4 regions of the Arthrobacter sp. Soil761 genome follow, and region 2 is predicted to be linked to each of the others. Evidence: predicted binding sites of a transcription regulator. Region 2 holds the regulator's gene; each other region holds the start of a gene.
The links. The regulator LexA, encoded in region 2, represses DNA repair genes until DNA is damaged. The targets are predictions, from matches to a motif close to TCGAACANNTGTTCGA.
Positions count from the first base shown of each region.

Region 1 (4,491 bases), on a different contig from region 2:
ATGAAGCCCTTGCTGACCCCTACCAGGGCGGGGGCGTGGGTGACGTTGCCGAAGTAGCCAAGCTTCAGCTCGGCCGCCGGGTTGCCGGCGGGCGCCACGTCGGCTGCCGGTGCAGCGGTGCCGTTGTTGACGGCGGAGGCGACGGCGGCACCCCCGCCGATCAGGGCCAGCGCGGCTGCCGCGATGCCGATTTTGAGGCCGAGCGGGCGCTGGGGCTTGGCTGACCCGCCGGCGACGATGCGGGTGGATGCTTGCTGGTTTTGCGGACTCTTGTCCTGCGGGTTTGCCATGGGGAAATCCTTTGCTGGGGCTGATGCTGAGACGAGATTACGGAGCGCCCGGCGGCCCCACAATCATTCGTGTCGCAGTGGTTCACGGGGAGACGCGAAGCCTCAATGCGGCGTAGCAGGGCGTTAAAAATCGTCGCGGAGCGTCTTGATTCGGCCCTCCTGGTGCCCCTACGCGGCCTTCACCAGGGGGAGCTCGTCCCAGTGCGTGGTGTAACGGGGCGAACGCATGTCCCGCTTCATGGTCCAGTCCAGGCCCGACTTGATGCCCGCATGCCCCAGCCCGATGGACCCCCGTCCAAACCGGCGGCTCACATCCTCAAGCAATGGCCCGATGCCGCGTTCCTCGTGCCGGTTCTCGAACAGTTCGAGCGGGGGCTGGTTTCCCGTGGGCCGCAGGTCGGTGAGCATCAGGCCCGCTTTGGCATATTTCAGTCCATCCCGGATATTGGGCAGCAGCGCGTGGGCGGCTTTGGTGAGCAGGAGTGGATCCGCGGTGGGCATGGGCAACGAGACGCAGACCGAAGGGTAGGCCTGTTCGTAATCCCTGAAGGGGGACGTGGCAGCGAAGGCCGTCAGCACTTTCGCCTGCAGTCCGTGCTTGGACAGCCTGGCGCTCGCCTGCTGCCCGTAGATGCTCAGAACCTCGCGCAGGCCGGCGGCGGTGGTCACGGGAGTGGCGAAGGAACGGGAAAATATCAGCTGGTCGCGGCCGATGCGCTCCTCCTCCATGGGAATGCACGGGGTGCCGCGCAGTTCCAGGACGGTGCGCATCAGCACCACCGAAAACTTGTCCCTGATCGCCACCGGATCCGCCCGGACCAGGTCCAGCACGGTGAAGATGCCCAACACGTTGAGCCGCTTCATCAGCCGCCCGGCAATGCCCCACACCTCGTCCACCGGCAACCGGCCCATGAGGGCCTCGCGAACGTCGGCCGGGACCGACTCCCAGAGGCAGACCCCGCCAAAAGCGGCGTTGTTCTTGGCCCACTTGTTGCAGAGCTTTGCCAGGGTCTTGGTGGGGGCGATGCCCACGCAGACCGGCACCCCCACGTGCCGCCGCACGGCCTCTTTCATCCTGCGGCCCAGGGCCAGCAGCTCGTCCGGTTTTCCCTTCACGCCCAGGAACGCTTCGTCGATGCTGTAAACCTCCAGCCACGCCGAGTACCTGCCCAGCAGCTCCATCACCCGGGAGCTGATGTCCCCGTAGAGCTCATAGTTGCTGGACTTCGCCACCAGGCCCCACTCCTTGGCCCGCGGCGCGAGCTTGAACCAGGGCTCGCCGGTGGCGATGCCCAGGGCCTTCGCCTCGGGGGAGCGCGTCACCGCGCAGCCGTCATTGTTGGACAGCACCACCAGCGGGCGGCCCTCCAGGGAGGGGTCGAAGGCGCGCTCCGCGGAGGCGTAGAAGCAGTTGACATCCACGTGGGCGATCTGCGGCATCCGCCGCATGAGCACCGGCTTAGGCATGCTGCTCCTCAAACGTGGAATATCTCAGACGTGGTGCAGGCACCTGGTGGCGACACCCCAGATGGTCAGCTCGGACAGGGCGGGGACGTGGATATCCGGATATTTGGGGTTCTCCGCCTGCAGCACCACGCCGGTGCCGGTGATGCGGAGGCGCTTAACCGTCAGCTCCCCGTCCAGCACCGCAATCACCACACACCCGTCCTTCGGCTCCAGTGCCCGGTTCACGATCAGTTCGTCACCGTCGCTGATGCCGGCGCCCTCCATGGAGTCCCCGGTGACCCGGACCACGAAGGTGCTGGTGATGTCCTTGATGAGGTGCGCGTTCAAGTCGATCCGCCCGTCAAAGTAGTCCTGCGCAGGAGACGGAAACCCTGCCGCCACCGCCACGGGGGAGATCAGTACCGTGAATAACGAGGCGCCCGCATCTATCACGCGGGGACCGATAATAACGCCCACAACACACCCTTATTCGAATATATGTTCGATAGTTTCAGTGTAGACCCGGAGACTGACAACGGCACCACCCCGGCCGTCCCTGGACAGCCCGCGGACCCGAAGCGGACGCTCCGGCGGCGACGGTGCGCAAACCCCCACGTAGACTGGCATCATGCGGCTGGTAGCAAGCGATATTGACGGAACGATCCTTGGGCACGACGGAAAAATCAGCCCCCGCACCATCCGCGCCTTCCACGCCTGCCGCGATGCCGGCGTCGAGCTCGTGTTTGTCACGGGCCGTCCGCCGCGCTGGCTGCACCCCCTCGAGGAGCAGCTGGGCCACACGGGACGGGTGATTTGCTCCAACGGTGCCGTGGTCTGGGACCTGGAGGCGGACCGCCTGGTCTCCGCCCGCACCCTGGCGATCCACACCGTCCTGGAGGTCCGCGGCATCATCAAGGCGCTCCGCCCCGCGGCCCTGTTCGCAGCGGAAACGCTCACCGGATTCCATCTGGAACCGGGCTTCATCGAAAATGAATCCAGCGAGCTGCTGGCCGAATTCACCCCGGCCCCGCTGAAGGACACGCTCACCAGTGACGATTCGGTGGTCAAATTCCTTGCCATCGTCCGCGACGGCACACCCGATGATTTCCTCGCCGAGGTGGCACCCGCCGTCGAGCACCTGGCCGCGACGACCCACTCCTCGCCCGGCGTTGCCATGCTGGAACTCTCCCTGCCGGGGGTCAACAAGGCCGTTACCCTGGCCGAGTACGCTTCGGGGCTGGGCATTGATGCCGCGGATGTGGTGGCCTTCGGCGACATGCCCAATGACATCGAGATGCTCCGGTGGGCGGGTCACGGCTATGCCATGGCCAGCGGCCATCCGGAGGCCATCCGCGCGGCGGGGCAGCAGGCACCGCATTTTGACGACGACGGCGTGGCCCAGGTTTTGGAGGCGCGGCTCGCCTCCCTGGGCGTCCAGTTTTCCTGACCGCAGCAGCCCCCCGTATTCACAGCTGCCGCTCACCTGGCGTTTACCTTCGCCCCCTAGCGTGAACCATGGAAAGCAGGCACGACTTACGCCGGCTCATAGGGGGCAACCATGGCAAGGAACGTCAAACAGCACATGGCCGATGGGCCGCACCGGCCAGCAACCCCGGCTCCGCACTGGAAGCAGCTGCGCCAGGGCGACCGGGTCCGCGTCCTGCTGTCGCCCGGTTTTGAGGCAGGCGGCGTGGTGGACACCATCACCGCCGACCACACGGCAGTCTGGGTCCACCTGGACGGCGGCCGCGGCCGGACGCTCCTGCACTGCGGCGACGGGGTGGACATTGTGCCATGCGGGGAAACCGACTGCGCTGACTGACCCGCCGGCCCCAACCCCGCGCGGCTCGGGTACGCTCACATTGTGACCCTGCCCTTTTTCGAGCACAAGGACGACGCCGGGCGGCAGCTACCCATCGCCATGGCCCACCGCGGGTTCTCGGCTGAGGGGCTGGAAAACTCGATGGCCGCGTTCCGCTCCGGCGTCGAACTGGGCTTCCGGTACCTGGAAACGGACGTGCACACCACGGCCGACGGCGTGCTGCTGCTCTTCCACGATGAAGCCCTGGACCGCCTGACCGACGGCAGCGGCCGCGTGGCGGACCTGCCGGCCGCGGACGTCGCCAAGGCCAGGATCAACGGCCGCGAGCCCATCCCGACGTTCGATGAATTGGTGACCCAGCTGCCACACGCCCGGCTGAACCTGGACGTCAAGGACTGGGGCTCCGTCCACAGCACGGCCGCCGCCATCGAGCGGCACCAAGTGCACCAGCGGGTGCTGGTCACCAGTTTTTCGGACCGTCGACGGCGGGCGGTGCTGAAACTGCTCAGCCGGCCGGTTGCCTCCTCCGCCGGCGTGTCCTCCAATGCCCTTTTCACCCTGCTGGGCCCCGTGCTTCCACGCCCGGTGTTCCACCGGCTCATGCGCCGGGTGCTCAGGGACGTCCATGCGCTGCAGGTCCCCGTCCGCTATGGACGGATCCCTGTGGTCACCGCCGGGTTCATCCGCCGCGCCCACGCCCTTGGCCTGGCGGTGCACGTCTGGACCATCAACGATGCCGCGGAAATGCACCGCCTCCTCGACCTGGGCGCGGACGGCATCGTCACGGACCGCGCGGACCTGCTTCGCGAAGTGCTCATGGAGCGCGGGGAGTGGCCGCAGGGCCACCCGCCTGTGCCGGGTTCCTAGCCTCCGGACGGCGCGGTGGCGTCGCCGGTAAGGCCGTCGCGGTCCGCCTGGCCAGGGTCAGTTTCG
Region 1 is NZ_LMSF01000002.1:259,478-263,968, reverse strand. Features, by position in the region: gene ASG79_RS03665 (ABC transporter substrate-binding protein) at 1-290, opposite strand, end outside; gene ASG79_RS03660 (Y-family DNA polymerase) at 459-1,757, opposite strand; gene ASG79_RS03655 (LexA family protein) at 1,782-2,213, opposite strand; gene ASG79_RS03650 (Cof-type HAD-IIB family hydrolase) at 2,365-3,183, shown strand; gene ASG79_RS03645 (hypothetical protein) at 3,295-3,558, shown strand; gene ASG79_RS03640 (glycerophosphodiester phosphodiesterase) at 3,601-4,425, shown strand; gene ASG79_RS03635 (hypothetical protein) at 4,422-4,491, opposite strand, start outside.
Region 1: a site for LexA is predicted at 2,227-2,242, ahead of ASG79_RS03655 (LexA family protein). Genes of this name have one in related genera too.

Region 2 (4,491 bases):
CCGGCAACCACCTGCTGGTCCAGGCGGGCACGGGCACGGGCAAGTCGCTGGCCTACCTGGTGCCGCTCATCGCCCACGCCCTGGAGAGCAACAAGCCCGCTCTGGTGTCCACGGCCACGCTGGCCCTGCAAACCCAGATTGTTGGCAGGGACCTGCCGCGGCTGCTGAAGAACATCACCCCGGCCCTGGAACGGCCGGTCAAGGTTGCCTTGGTGAAAGGCCGGTCAAACTATGTCTGCCGGCACAAACTGGAAGGCGGGTTCCCCTCCGAGGAGCCTTCCGAGGGTCAGCTTTTCTCTTTGGGCGAAGACACCAGCGTCCCGCACTTTGCCGCCTCCGTGGGCGGACCCTCGTCCCAGCTTGGCAAGGAGGTGGTGCGGCTCCGCGAGTGGGCGGAGAAGACGGCCACCGGGGACCGGGATGAGCTCCTGCCGGGTGTGACGGACCGTGCCTGGCGCCAGGTCTCCGTCACTTCCATGGAGTGCCTGGGGGCCCAAAAGTGCCCCATGGCCGCCGAGTGCTTCAGCGAGCTGGCCCGGCAGGACGCAGCCGAGGCAGATGTGGTGGTGACGAATCACGCCATGCTGGCCGTCAGCGCCTTCGAAGGACTTGCAGTCCTGCCCGAGTACGACGTCGTGGTGGTGGATGAAGCGCACGAGTTGCAGGACCGGGTCACCGGAGCCGTGTCCGGTCAGCTGTCGGTGGCCATGGTCCACGCTGCCGCTTCCGGCGCCCGCAAACATACCGCCATCACGGTGGACGCGCTGAACGCCGCAGCCGCAAACCTTGAACTGGCCCTCGCCGGTGCGCCCAGCGGCCTGCTTCCCAACGGGCTGAACGACGAACAGCTGGACTGCATGGACCAGTTGCGGGAGGCGTGCCGGGCCGCGTTGTCCGATTCCAAGGGGGACAGCAACGCCACGGCCGACGGCGGCCGCCAGCTGGCCCGGTCCCGCCTCATGCTCATCCTGGAATTGTGTGAGCGGCTTATTGCTGCCCGTGAAAACCGCGAGGTCGTGTGGTTTTCCCGGGCCGGCACGTTCGATCCCGGCCAGGGATATTCCCAGCCCGATGACAATGCCCCGGTGCTGGTCAACATCGCGCCGCTGTCCGTGGCAGGCAGGCTCCGGGAAGGACTCTTCGCCGGGCACACCGTCGTGCTGACGTCCGCAACCCTCGCCATTGGCTCGGCATTTGAACCCGCGGCCGGGGGACTGGGCCTTATCGGCGACGGCGCACCCAGCTGGACGGGTGTGGATGTCGGCTCGCCCTTCGACTACCCGAAACAGGGCATCCTCTACGTGGCCGGCCACCTGCCAAAGCCGGGCCGCGGCGTTTCGCCGGAGGCGCTGGAGGAACTGGAAGCGCTCATCAAAGCGTCCGGCGGGGGTGCCCTCTGCCTGTTTTCATCCCGACGGGCTGCCGAAGAGGCTGCCGACGCCCTGCGGCCGAAGCTCGATGTGACTGTCCTCTGCCAGGGCGAGTCGACCATGACCGCTTTGGTGAAGCAGTTCGCCGACGAACCGGACACCTGCCTCTTCGGGACTATGTCCCTGTGGCAGGGGGTTGACGTTCCGGGAGGCTCCTGCCGCCTGGTGGTGATCGACCGCATCCCGTTCCCCAGGCCGGATGATCCGCTGATGACCGCGCGTTCGCGTGCCGTGGCCCAGGCCGGCGGAAACGGCTTCATGTCCGTCTCGGCCACGCATGCCGCCATCAGGCTGGCCCAGGGTGCCGGCCGCCTGATCCGGTCCACGGGAGACAAGGGCGTGGTGGCCGTTCTGGATTCCCGGCTGGCAACAGAGCGCTACGCCGGATTCCTCCGCGGCGCTCTGCCGCCGTTCTGGGCTACCACGGACCGCAGCAAGGCGCTGGCGGCATTGGCCAGGCTGGGCGCGGACGCGGCCACGTAGGGCCCGGCAGGCGAACGACGCCAGCGGGGGCAGCCGCCGTGCAATTTCCGGCAGGCCGTCCCTTCGCGGGAGACCCGGTCAGAGGGAACGCAGGACCGAGACAACCTTGCCCATGATGGTGGCATGGTCGCCCAGAATGGGTTCGTACTGCGTGTTTTGGGGCAGCAGCCAGGTGTGGCCGTCGCGCTGGCGGAATGTCTTGACGGTTGCCTCGTCATCCAGCAGGGCAGCAACGATGTCCCCGTTGGCTGCGTCCGCCTGGCGCCGCACCACCACCCAGTCACCGTCACAGATGGCGGCATCCACCATGGAGTCGCCGGCCACCCTAAGCATGAAGAGCTCGCCCTGGCCGACCAGCTGGCGGGGGAGCGGCATGACATCCTCCACGAGCTGCTCAGCGAGGATGGGACCGCCGGCAGCAATCCGGCCAACCAGCGGAACCATGGCCGTATCCAGCGCGGTGGGCAGCTCCGTTACCGTGGCACCGCCGCCCGTGGCCTGCGGCGCGGGGGAGGCGCCGGCGGCATTGCTTCCGCTGTCCAGCGTGAGGGGCATCAGCACCTCCATGGCCCGCGGCCGTTTGGGGTCGCGCCGCAGGTAACCCAGCTTCTCCAGCTGCGAGAGCTGGTGGGTCACGCTGGACAGGCTGGCCAGGCCAACCGTGTCGCCGATCTCCCGCATGGAGGGCGGGTAGCCGTTGTCATTGACCGAGCGCTGGATGGTTTCGAGGATCTTCTTCTGCCGGGGGGTCAAGCCCTTGGCGGTCTTCCTGGGTTGCGGGGCGGTCCTGCCCCCGGCGGCTGCTGCTGCCATATTCGCCAATGCCTTTCGCTTGCCGCCGGATCTTCCGTTGCGGCCTGTTCCACAGCGCCGCCGGAAGGACTCCCACTGTCATTGTCAGACCCTGCTGTTCAACTTCAGTGGTGGTTGTTCTTTGGTTCAAAGCTAGGCCAGCCACATTGCTTTTCCAAACATTTGTTCTAGCGAGTCTCGACATTGTTCGTTGATAGGTGCTAAAACTTAACAAGCAAAGTTCGAACATGTGTTCTAACCAGCGATTGCCCCGTTCGAAAACATGGCCGGAGGAGCTCCGGACACGGTGTGAACGGCAGGGCGGCAGCGGGCGGACACCCGGGCAGCACGGCAGGTCCAGGAGGGCTTAGTTCATGTCAGCTTTATCTCTTCACCAGGTTTCACCTACGCACCGCGTTTCCCTGCAGACCCGGAAGCCCTCGCAGCGCCGGACGCCGTCAGCAGCGCCCCTGCGGCTGACCCGCCGGGGGCGGATCGTCCTGATCGGAGTTCCGCTTGTGCTCCTCGCGGTACTCCTGCTGTCCCTGTCCGGACTTTTCAACGCACCGGCCAAGGCATCCGATTCAGCTGCGGATTTGGCCGTGACGCCGACGGTCACCGTGACGGTGCAGGCGGGCCAGTCGTTGTGGAGCATCGCAGGCGCTGTTGCTCCGGACCGCGATGCCCGGGACGTGGTGGCGGACATCGTCCAGCTCAACAACCTTCCGGCCGCCGCTGTGCTGCCGGGGCAGCAGCTGTTCGTCCCCACGCACTGAGCGGCACCTGGTGTTGGCCTTTGAGAAAGATGACCGGGACAGCAACGCCGGTGGCGAACAGAATCCGTCACATTTTCCGGTAGTTGCCGCGGCAACTAAACTGTTCAGGTGAACGACCAGCTAGAGCGTCTGAACCGACTTCCCCTCCGCAGCAATCTTCGCGGGCTGACCCCCTACGGGGCACCCCAACTGGACGTTCCCATTTTGCTGAACGTCAATGAGAACACCCATGGTGTTCCGGCGGACGTGCGCGCCGCCATCAGCGCGGCGGTCACGGAAGCAGCTGCAGGCCTCAACCGGTACCCGGACAGGGAATTCACCGACCTGCGGAAAGCTCTCGCGGAATACCTGGGGCACGGGCTCGACGAATCAAACCTCTGGGCAGCCAACGGCTCCAACGAGGTCCTGCAGCAGATCCTCCAGGCCTTCGGCGGCCCCGGCCGCACCGCCCTGGGCTTTCCACCCACGTACTCCATGTACCCCCTGCTCGCCAGCGGAACCGACACCCAATACATCACGGGAGTGCGCTCGGAAGGCTACGACCTGAGCGCCGAATCCGCCGCCCGGCAGGTCGAGGAGCTGCGGCCCAACATCGTCTTCCTCTGCTCGCCCAACAACCCCACGGGGACCGGCCTGGGGCTTGACGTTGTGGAGGCTGTCTATGACGCCGGCGAGGACAGCCAGACCGTGGTGATCGTCGACGAGGCCTACCACGAGTTCGCGCATGACGGCACGCCCAGCGCCCTGACCCTGCTGCCCGGCCGGGAGCGGCTGATAGTTTCCCGCACCATGAGCAAGGCCTTCGCACTCGCCGGCGCCCGCCTCGGCTACATGGCCGCGGCCCCGGAGGTCACCGATGCCCTGCGGCTGGTGCGCCTTCCGTACCACCTGTCCGCGATTACCCAGGCAACCGCACTGGCCGCGCTCCAACACCGCGAGGCACTGATGGCCGATGTCCAGGACATCAAGGCGCAGCGGGACCGCATTGTGGCCGAACTGACCAGGATGGG
Region 2 is NZ_LMSF01000013.1:17,282-21,772, reverse strand. Features, by position in the region: gene ASG79_RS10960 (ATP-dependent DNA helicase) at 1-1,913, shown strand, start outside; gene lexA (transcriptional repressor LexA) at 1,992-2,726, opposite strand; gene ASG79_RS10950 (LysM peptidoglycan-binding domain-containing protein) at 3,080-3,481, shown strand; gene ASG79_RS10945 (histidinol-phosphate transaminase) at 3,590-4,491, shown strand, end outside.

Region 3 (4,491 bases), on a different contig from region 2:
CGGTTTCTTGCGTCCGGGGTTGTGTGGTGCGGTCTAAGGCGTGCGGTGCAGCGAGTCGTACTGGACGGCGTGGCGCACCGGAGCATTGGGGGCGCCGTAGCCGTCGTAACCGCCGCGGCGTTCCACCATTTCGAAGAACACGCTGCCAACGGTGGCGGTGTAGAAGTGCAGGAATTCGCCGTCGGCGTCGCGGTCGAACAGCAGGTTCAGCTCCTGCAGGGTGGCCAGGAACCCGGGCTCCAGGTCGAACCGGGCGTCCAGGTCCTCGTAGTAGTTGGCCGGGATCTGCAGGAATTCCAGGCCCCGTTCCCGGGCTGCCCGGGCTGTGGCCACGAGATCGTCCACGGCAAAGGCGATGTGCTCCTGGTAGATCTTGCGGACCTCGCTCCGTGCCTGCTGGATGGGGGCGAGGTTGAGCACCAGCCGCACCGCGCCGTCGGAGGTCTGCATGACCTGCGAGCGCACCAGCCCGCCGGGGCTTGGCACCTCCGCGAACGGCTGCGGCTCCAGGGCCAGGGCGCTGGTGTAGAAGAGGACAGCTTCGTCGAAGTGCTGCCACGGCTGGGCAAGGTTGACGTGGTCGATCACGGCACTGGCTCCGGCGGACGGGTGTTCCAGCCCCTCCCCGAACTCGTGGGTCCACGCCGCCGTGCCGTCCGGGCTGCCCTGGCAGAGAAAGATCTCGGTGGAATCGGGCGCGGAGATGCCCTGGAAGACTTCCTCGTCCGCCTGCACCTTGCGGGCCACCACGGGGGCCTTGAGCTGCTGGGCGCGCGCCGAGGCAATCACGGGGGAATCGACGTCGAACCCCAGTGCGGCAATGGCCGGCTCGGCATGCCGGGCCGCCTGTTCGTTGATGATCACCCGGGCCTGGCCCATGGTCCACAGCTGGACGTCCTTGGTGCGGTGCCTGCCCTCGAAGGCGAAGCCCAGCTGGCCCAGGAGTTTCTCCAGCTGCGCGGTGTCGTCCGCCTTGACCTCGGCAAAGTTGAAGCCCGCGGGTTCGTTCACCTTGGGCAGGGTGGCAAGCTCCATGGGGTAACGACGGCGGAGCGCTGCTCCGTTGCCTGGTGCGGCTTCGGTACCGGCCAGCCATTTGGCGCTCTGTTCTTCAAGCCAGATGAGCGACCGCATGGCATCCACGGCCGTCCGCTCCACGTCCGACTGGCGGAAAACGTCATTGAAGACTTCCAGCGAGACGGGTCCGGTGTACCCGGCCCGGACCACGTGGCCCATGAACTTGGCCAGCTCAAACTGGCCCTCGCCCGGGAACACCCGGTAGTGCCGGCTCCAGGACAGCACATCCATGGAGAGCTTGGGGGCGTCCGCAACCTGGACGAAGAAGATCTTCTCCGGGTTGAATGCCTCAATGTGGGCGGTTTCCCAGTCCCGCGACAGGATGTGGAAGGAGTCCAGGCAGGTGCCCAGATTGGGATGGTCAACCATCTCCACCAGCCGGTAGGCATGCTCGTAGTCGTTGACGTACTTGCCCCACGCAAGCGCTTCATAGGCCACCTTGACGCCGTGGTCGCCGGCCAGGTTGGCAAGCTGTGCCAGCTGCTCGGTGCGGAGGCCGTCGTCGTCGATGGTGGCGGTGGCAACGTTGGAGCAGACCAGGATGGTGTCCATGCCCAGGCGGGCCATGAGCCGGAACTTGGCCTCGGCCCGGCGGAGGTTGGCCTTCAGCAGGTCCGGGCTGACGCCGTCGAAATCCCGGAAGGGCTGGTAAAGATCCAGGCCAAGGCCCAGGTCGGCGGCCAGCTTGCGGACGTCCTCGGGACTCAGCGGGGACGTCACCAGGTCCTGCTCGAAGATCTCGATGCCGTCGAAGCCTGCAATGGCGCAGGCCTGCATCTTCTCTTTGAGGGTTCCGGACAGGCAGACAGTGGCGATTCCGGTGCGCATCAGGCAGCCACCTCTTCCGCTGCCACGAGCTCCAGGAAGTGGGCGCGCATGCGGTCCGGGTCCGCGTCCAGGCCGGTGAAGATCCGGAACGCGTCCGCGGCCTGGCCCACGGCCATCCGGCCGCCGTCCAGGACGTCGCAGCCCTTGGCCCGGGCGCCGCGGACCAGTTCCGTGTCGATGGGGCGGTAGACGATATCCGCCACCCAGTGCCGGGACTCCAGCAGGTCCAGGTCCAGCGGCACGCCGGGGTGGGCGGCCATCCCCACGGGGGTGCAGTGCACCAGGCCGTCGGCCACGCGCATCAGCTGCGGCAGCTCCGCCGTCGTACCTGCCGTGACGGTGCTGTCCGGGAAGAAGCCCTGGAGCTCGGCGGCCCGGGCTGCCGCGCGTCCCGGGTCCACGTCCACCAGGTGCAGGGTCCTGACGCCGGCGGTCAGCAGGGCGTAGGCGACGGCAGATCCGGCACCGCCGGCACCGAGCTGGACCACGCGGTCCAGCGACGCCCCGGGGAGGCCGGAAGCCAGTGCCGCGGCGAAGCCGGAGAAGTCGGTGTTGTGGCCGATGAAGCGGCCGTCCCGGATCACCACGGTGTTGACGGCGCCCAGGCGGCGGGCGTCCGGGGAGATTTCGTCAAGGTGCTCCAGGACCAGCTGCTTGCAGGGATGGGTGATGTTCAACCCATTGAAGCCCAGCGTCCGGGCGCTCTGCAGGATGCTGCCGACGGACTCGCCCGCCAGGCCCAGCTCCAGGAGGTCGATGGGGCGGTAGAGGTAACGCAGGCCCTGCACGTCACCTTCCCGTTCGTGCATGGGCGGCGTGAGCGACGGCGTGACACCGTCTCCAACCAGTCCCACGAGGTAGGACTCAGTTCGAATACTCATCCGTGCAGCTCCTTTGGTAACGGCACCGGCAGTGTCCATGCGGGGATGGGCTGCGCCGGTGATAGGGATTACAGTACAGCATTTGTTCACTTCTCGCACTACTGTTCGAGATACGAACCAAATATTTTGAGTAACGGCACAGGCGCCTTAGCCGCGCTGCGGAAGGCGTGCAGCCAACTCGGCTGCCGCATCGACCAGGACGGGGACGTGGGCCTCCAGCTCCTCGAGGCTCAGGCGGAAGACCGGAACGGCCGTCGCCAGGGAGGCAAAGGCGTGGCCCTGGCTGTTGAGCAGGGGCACCGCCACGGCACGCATGCCGGCCTCGTTCTCCTCATCCATGACCGCGTAGCCGCGGCGGCGCACCTCCTCGATTTCCGCCCGGAACGCGTCCCGGTCGGTGATGGAGCGGGCGGTGAGCGCCTCGAGCGGGAGTTCCGCGAGCAGCCGCTCCCGTTCCGCATCCTCGGCGAATGCCACCAGGGCCTTGCCGACGGCAGTGGTGGACAAGGAGCCCAGGTGGCCCGGATCGCTGGTGACGCGGAAGATCTGCGGCCCGTCCACCTTGCTGACGGTGAGGTGGTGCAGGCCGTCCCGGACGCTGAGGATGGTGGCTTCCCCGGTCTGCTCGGTCACCCGGCGCAGGATGGGCATGGCAGTGCCCGCGAAACCGTGGTGGTTGGAGACCCGCTGGCCCAGCTGGAAGATGCGCAGGCCCAGGTGGTAGCGGCGGCCGTCCGGCTCGTAGTCAACAAAGCCGTCACGGGTCAGGGATCCGAGCAGCCGGTAGGTTGTGCTGAACGGCAGTTCCGCGCGGCGGGAAATTTCCGCGGCGCTGGCACCGCGGGGTTCGTCCCCCAGGAGGACAAGCAGGCCCAGGGCCTTGCCCACCATGTCCGTGCGTTCCGCAGGACGCGCGCCAACCTTCGCCTCCGGGGGCATGGCGTTCACGGGCTCCGTGGCGGCAGGGGCAGCAGCGGATTCTTCATTGGCCGCTGTGGTTTGGTTCACACTCATGGCAATCATGTTGCCACAATGTGAGAGCTATTTCTAGATGGTGATTATTTTCTTGACAGGTGACTGCCCTCACAGTCATAGTTTCTATATCGCACAAGTAGCTCCCACCATGTGGCTACTGACGCCGGGTCTTCTTCCGGACTCCAGCCGCATCGCGCCCCGCCCGCACCAAGGCAGCGGCGGCTGCGACCTCCAGATCCATCCGCGACAATGTCGTCACACCAAAGGAACACCATGAGCCAGACACTTCCGTCCGCCGGGGCGGGTGCCCTCACCCGTGCCGGGACGCCCAGGAAAGCAGCCCTCGCCAGCTTCCTGGGCAGCGCCGTCGAATACTACGACTTCTTCATCTTCGGATCCGCTGCGGCGCTGATCTTCCCCAAGGTCTTCTTTCCCGATGCAGACACCAACGCTGCCATCATGTCCTTCGCCACCTTCGGCTTCGCCTACGTGGCACGTCCCGTGGGCGCCATCATCCTGGGCCACTTCGGCGACCGGGTGGGCCGCCGGAAGGTCCTGATGTTTACCCTGCTGCTCATGGGCGCGTCGACGTTCGTGATCGGCTGCCTCCCCGACTTCCACACGGTCGGCTGGTGGGCCCCGGTCCTGCTGGTGCTGGCCCGCCTGTGCCAGGGCCTCTCCGCCGCCGGTGAGCAGGCCGGCGCCTCGTCCATGACCCTGGAGCACGCTC
Region 3 is NZ_LMSF01000028.1:308,766-313,256, reverse strand. Features, by position in the region: gene ASG79_RS15975 (bifunctional sugar phosphate isomerase/epimerase/4-hydroxyphenylpyruvate dioxygenase family protein) at 34-1,905, opposite strand; gene ASG79_RS15970 (shikimate dehydrogenase) at 1,905-2,786, opposite strand; gene ASG79_RS15965 (IclR family transcriptional regulator) at 2,934-3,800, opposite strand; gene ASG79_RS15960 (MFS transporter) at 4,035-4,491, shown strand, end outside.
Region 3: a site for LexA is predicted at 2,880-2,895, ahead of ASG79_RS15970 (shikimate dehydrogenase). Genes of this name have one in related genera too.

Region 4 (4,491 bases), on a different contig from region 2:
TGGAAACTGCTTCCTTCAGCAGCCTGGGGGCATGACCCGCACTAAAGTTGCGGCGATGCCGCGTCTTGGGCCGGTCAGGCAGCCAGCCGGCTCTTGACCTCGGCAGCAGACGGGTTGGTGGCTGCGGAGCCGTCCGGGAAAAGCACTGTGGGAACCGTACGGTTGCCCCCGTTCAGCTGCTCCACGAGTTCGGCAGTGCCGTCCACCTCTTCGATGTTGACTTCCGTGTAGCCGATGCCCTGCGCGTCCAGCTGCTTCTTGAGCCGGTTGCAGTAGCCGCACCAGGTGGTGGAGAACATGGTGATGGTGCCGGATTCGGGAGTGAAGTCCACAGGGATCTCCTATACGTCGCTTGAAAGGTTTCCTTACCGTCAACCGTAGCGTGGCTGCCGGTATTCCCCGGTGCCTGACGCCTGGAACGGCGCCGGATGACAGTTTGTGGCGGCCGGTGGCAAGCTGGTGCCATGTGTGGACGCTACGTAATGGCACGCGCCGTGGGGGACCTGCTGGCTGAGTTCGATGCCGAGCTGGAGAGCGAGGTGAGCATCCCGCCGTCGTGGAACGTGGCACCCACCGATGCCGTCCCCATCGTGCTGGAGCGCCTGGTGGATGACAGTGCCGCGCCCCGGCAGGTGCGCCAGCTGCACGTGGCACGCTGGGGCATGGTCCCGTCCTGGGCCAAGGACCCCGGAATCGGTTCCCGCATGATCAACGCCCGGAGCGAATCGGTGCTGGAGAAGCCGGCGTTCCGGAAGGCAGTCCAGTCCCGCCGCTGCGCGGTCCCGGCCGATGGCTACTACGAATGGAAGCAGGGACCTGGGAAGTCGAAGCAGCCCTACTACGTGCACCCGGGCACGGACCACGGGCTGGTCTTCGCCGGCCTCTACGAGTGGTGGAAGGACCCCTCCGTTCCCGAAGGGGATCCGGGCCGCTGGCTGCTCTCAACGTCCATCCTCACGGCAGACACGCCTCCGCCGGGGTCTGAATCCACCATCTTCGGGAAGCTGACGGAGCTGCACGACCGCGTCCCCCTGCCCATGGACAGGGACACCATGGAGGCATGGCTGGATCCGCAGGCGGATGACGCCGCCGGACTCGTGGACCTGGTGCGGTCCGGCGTCAAGAATGCCGCGGCCGACTGGCGGGTGGAGTCGGTGGGCAAGGAAGTGGGCAATGTCCGCAACAACGGCCCCGAACTGATCCGCCCGGTCGAAGCCCTGTTCTAGCTGCCCTGTTCCAGCGCCCTGTTCTAGCGGCCTGTTTTCCCAGCCCTGTTTTTCAGCCCAGCTCCAGCAGCCGCACCTCATGGTGAGGCCGGGGATCAGACGGTGACCCTGCCGGCGTCGTCCACTGCCCAGGTGGGGTTGTACGCCACTTCCCAGCGGAACCCGTCGGGGTCGGCAAAATAGCCCGTGTAGCCGCCCCACGGCTGGGTGACCGGCTCGGCAATGATGTCAGCGCCGGCCTCCGCGGCCTCTTCCATGACCCTGTCCACGTCCCCGGGACCGGCGACGTTGTGGCTGAGGGTGATGCAGGGGATGCCGGCGGGAGGGCTGGTGCCCGCTTCGGCCTGCATTTGGCGGACGTCCCACAGGGACAGCACCAGGCCGTGGTTCACCTGGATGAACAGCACTTCCCCGGCAACCTCACGGTGGACCGGCCAGCCAAGGCCATCAACGTAGAAGTCGCGGGATGCCTGAACATTGCGGACTCCGAGGGAGATAAAGTCGACTCTTGGCTCCATGCTTCGATACTGTCAGATGATGGCGACAATTCAAGGAAACGATAGGGATGCCCGGGCCGACAAGGAACAGCTCGCTGCCGTTCGGGTTGCCGTTGATGAGGTGGATGAACAGATTGTCACCCTCATTGCCCGCCGCGAACGGCTGATCAGGATCGCCGGGACCCTCAAGGGTGATGACGCAGAGGTGCGTGCCCCGGGCCGGGTGGAGCGGATCATCGAGCACGTCCGGTCCGCCGCAGAGAAAAAGGACATCGATCCGGACATCGTCGAAGCAACCTACCGGGCGATGATCTCCGCGTTTATTGAACTTGAACTGCGGATCCACAAAGAAAACAGCTGACCTGTTCCGGGGGCTGGCGGAGGAGCCCTAAAGGGCTTCCTCCACCGGCACCCCGTGCTGGAACTCCCGGCCGTCCGCCTCACTGAAGGCTGACAGGACATGGCCCTGCCCCAGCCCGGTCAAGGCCGTCGCGGGAAAGCTCCCGGTAATGCTGTTGTCCGAGTGGGACACTCCCGACAGGTCGTAGTCTTCCTCGATTCCCTGGTCCCGGTTGAACGAGTAGCAGGCGATTGCCTCCCCGTTCATGAACTCAATGCACAGCCGTCGTTGCATGGAATAATCCGGCGAGGCTCCCATCAGGCCCACCACATAGGCCCCGGAGTCCGGAATGGTGCCGTCGATGTCGAACCGTGCAACCAGGGTGGAGTCCTGGGTCTTGATGCTTGCCTGCTTCAGGAGTGCGTCATCGGTACTCATGCCATCATCCTGCTCCCTGCCGCACGCTCCGTCCACCCCCGCCTATGTTTTGCTGCCTCCCCGGCGTAGACTGGATTCGTTCGAATACATATTCGAATAAGGGTCAAAATCTGCAGCTGCAGGGAGGCGCACGTGGGCATGTTCAGCGAGTCCGTTGACGTGGTGTGCTCCGCTTCCGGGCAGCCGGAATCCCTGACGTGGGCAGGAACGTCATACATCGTCTGTGCCGAACCTGTCCGCTGGTATGAACGCCGGCAATGGTGGGCAGAGGATACCCGGGCTCCGCTGGGAAGCGGACCGGGCGTGGTGGACCACGAAATCTGGCGGGTCCAGGTACTGCCTGCCAAAGTGGCGTCCCGCCCGATGGGGCCAGGAGAACCTGCCGTTGCCGAACCCCTCACCCTTGACCTGACCCGCCATATCCGCAGTGGCCGTTGGCGGCTGCTGCGGATCCATGACGGCCTTCGCCCCAAAACCGCATGAATCCCCACCTCCCATCACCATGAGCTTTACCCACCTCCACGTTTCCACGGCATTTAGTGCCCACTACGGTGTCTCCTGGCCTGAAGAGCTGGCAATGGCGGCCGCAGCCGACGGCGCAACGGCCCTTGCCTGCACCGACCGGGACGGGCTGTACGGCACCATCAAGCACCTCAAGGCCTGCATGGCGGCGGGCATCGACCCCATAGTGGGGGTGGACCTTGCAGTATTTGACGACGACGGCGATCACCGCACACAGGTATCCGGCAGGGTGGTGGTGCTGGCCCGCGGCCACAACAACGGTGCCGGGTACCGTGCGCTGTGCCGGCTGGTTTCCGATTCCCACGCCAGGACCTCGGGGAAAGCCGGGGGAGCGGTGCCCGCCGCGGTCACCCGTGCCGAACTCGCCTCCCGCACCCTTGACCCCCAGACCCTCAAGCCGGTGCTGACCGTCCTGATTGGACCGGATTCCGACGTCGGACGGGCCATGGGTGGCCGGCGCTACCTGCGTCCACGGACCCTGTTCAAGCAATGGCTGGATGCCATGCCCGCTGGAACGGTCGTGGCGGAAATTGTCTCCCAGCTCAGCGCTCCGGGGACTCCCTTCAGCACCGCACATGCAGTCCGCATGCTCAGGCTCGCAGAGGAACACCACGTACCCGCCATCCTCACCAACGCCGTCAGGTACTGTGCCGCAGACGGCGCACCAACCGCCGACGTCCTGGATTCTGCCCGGACCCTGAAGTCCCTTCCGGAACTTGCAGGTGAACCGCTCCTGCAGCCCACCGGGCAGGGCTGGCTGAAAACCTCCGAACAAATGCTGGGACTGGGAAAGGAAATCATTTCCGCTGCCGGTTACGGTGCAGCAGACCTCAAACAGCTGATGGCGCAAACAGAGGCGCTCGCCGACCTCTGCCGGATCGACCCCAGCACCGATATGGGGTGGAAGCAGCCAGTGGTTCCGGAAGCATCGGTTATTGGGATCAGCCAGGATCCGCACGCCGAACTGATCCAGCGCTGCCATGCGGGAATCGGCAGGCGTTTCCCGGGGATCTCAGGAAAACCCGAACAGGAGATGCTGTCCCGGCTGGAGCATGAGCTTGGCATCATCCGGAACCTGGGTTTCTCCGCCTATTTCCTGACGGTGGCGGAGGTATCCCGCATGATCCAGGACATGGGGGTCCGGGCGGCCGCCAGGGGCTCAGGAGCCTCAAGCCTGGTCAACTACCTGATCGAGGTCAGCCATGTGAATCCCCTCCAGCATGACCTGATCTTTGAACGTTTCCTTTCCAACGACCGGGCCACCCTCCCTGACATTGACATCGATGTGGAAAGCGCGGAACGCCACAACGTGTACCACAGGATTTTTGACCGGTTCGGCCCGGAGCGCGTCACCCTGATGAGCATGCAGAACGGGTACCGGGCCCGGGGGGCGGTTCGCGACGCCGGGCTGGCGCTGGGCATGGACGACGGCGAGGTGGGGGAGATCGCCAAGCAGTTGTGGCGCTTC
Region 4 is NZ_LMSF01000012.1:399,849-404,339, reverse strand. Features, by position in the region: gene ASG79_RS09960 (biotin/lipoate A/B protein ligase family protein) at 1-35, shown strand, start outside; gene ASG79_RS09955 (mycoredoxin) at 75-332, opposite strand; gene ASG79_RS09950 (SOS response-associated peptidase) at 465-1,226, shown strand; gene ASG79_RS09945 (VOC family protein) at 1,322-1,744, opposite strand; gene ASG79_RS09940 (chorismate mutase) at 1,761-2,084, shown strand; gene ASG79_RS09935 (hypothetical protein) at 2,112-2,501, opposite strand; gene ASG79_RS09930 (DUF6504 family protein) at 2,634-2,984, shown strand; gene ASG79_RS09925 (DNA polymerase III subunit alpha) at 3,004-4,491, shown strand, end outside.
Region 4: a site for LexA is predicted at 2,582-2,597, ahead of ASG79_RS09930 (DUF6504 family protein). Genes of this name have one in related genera too.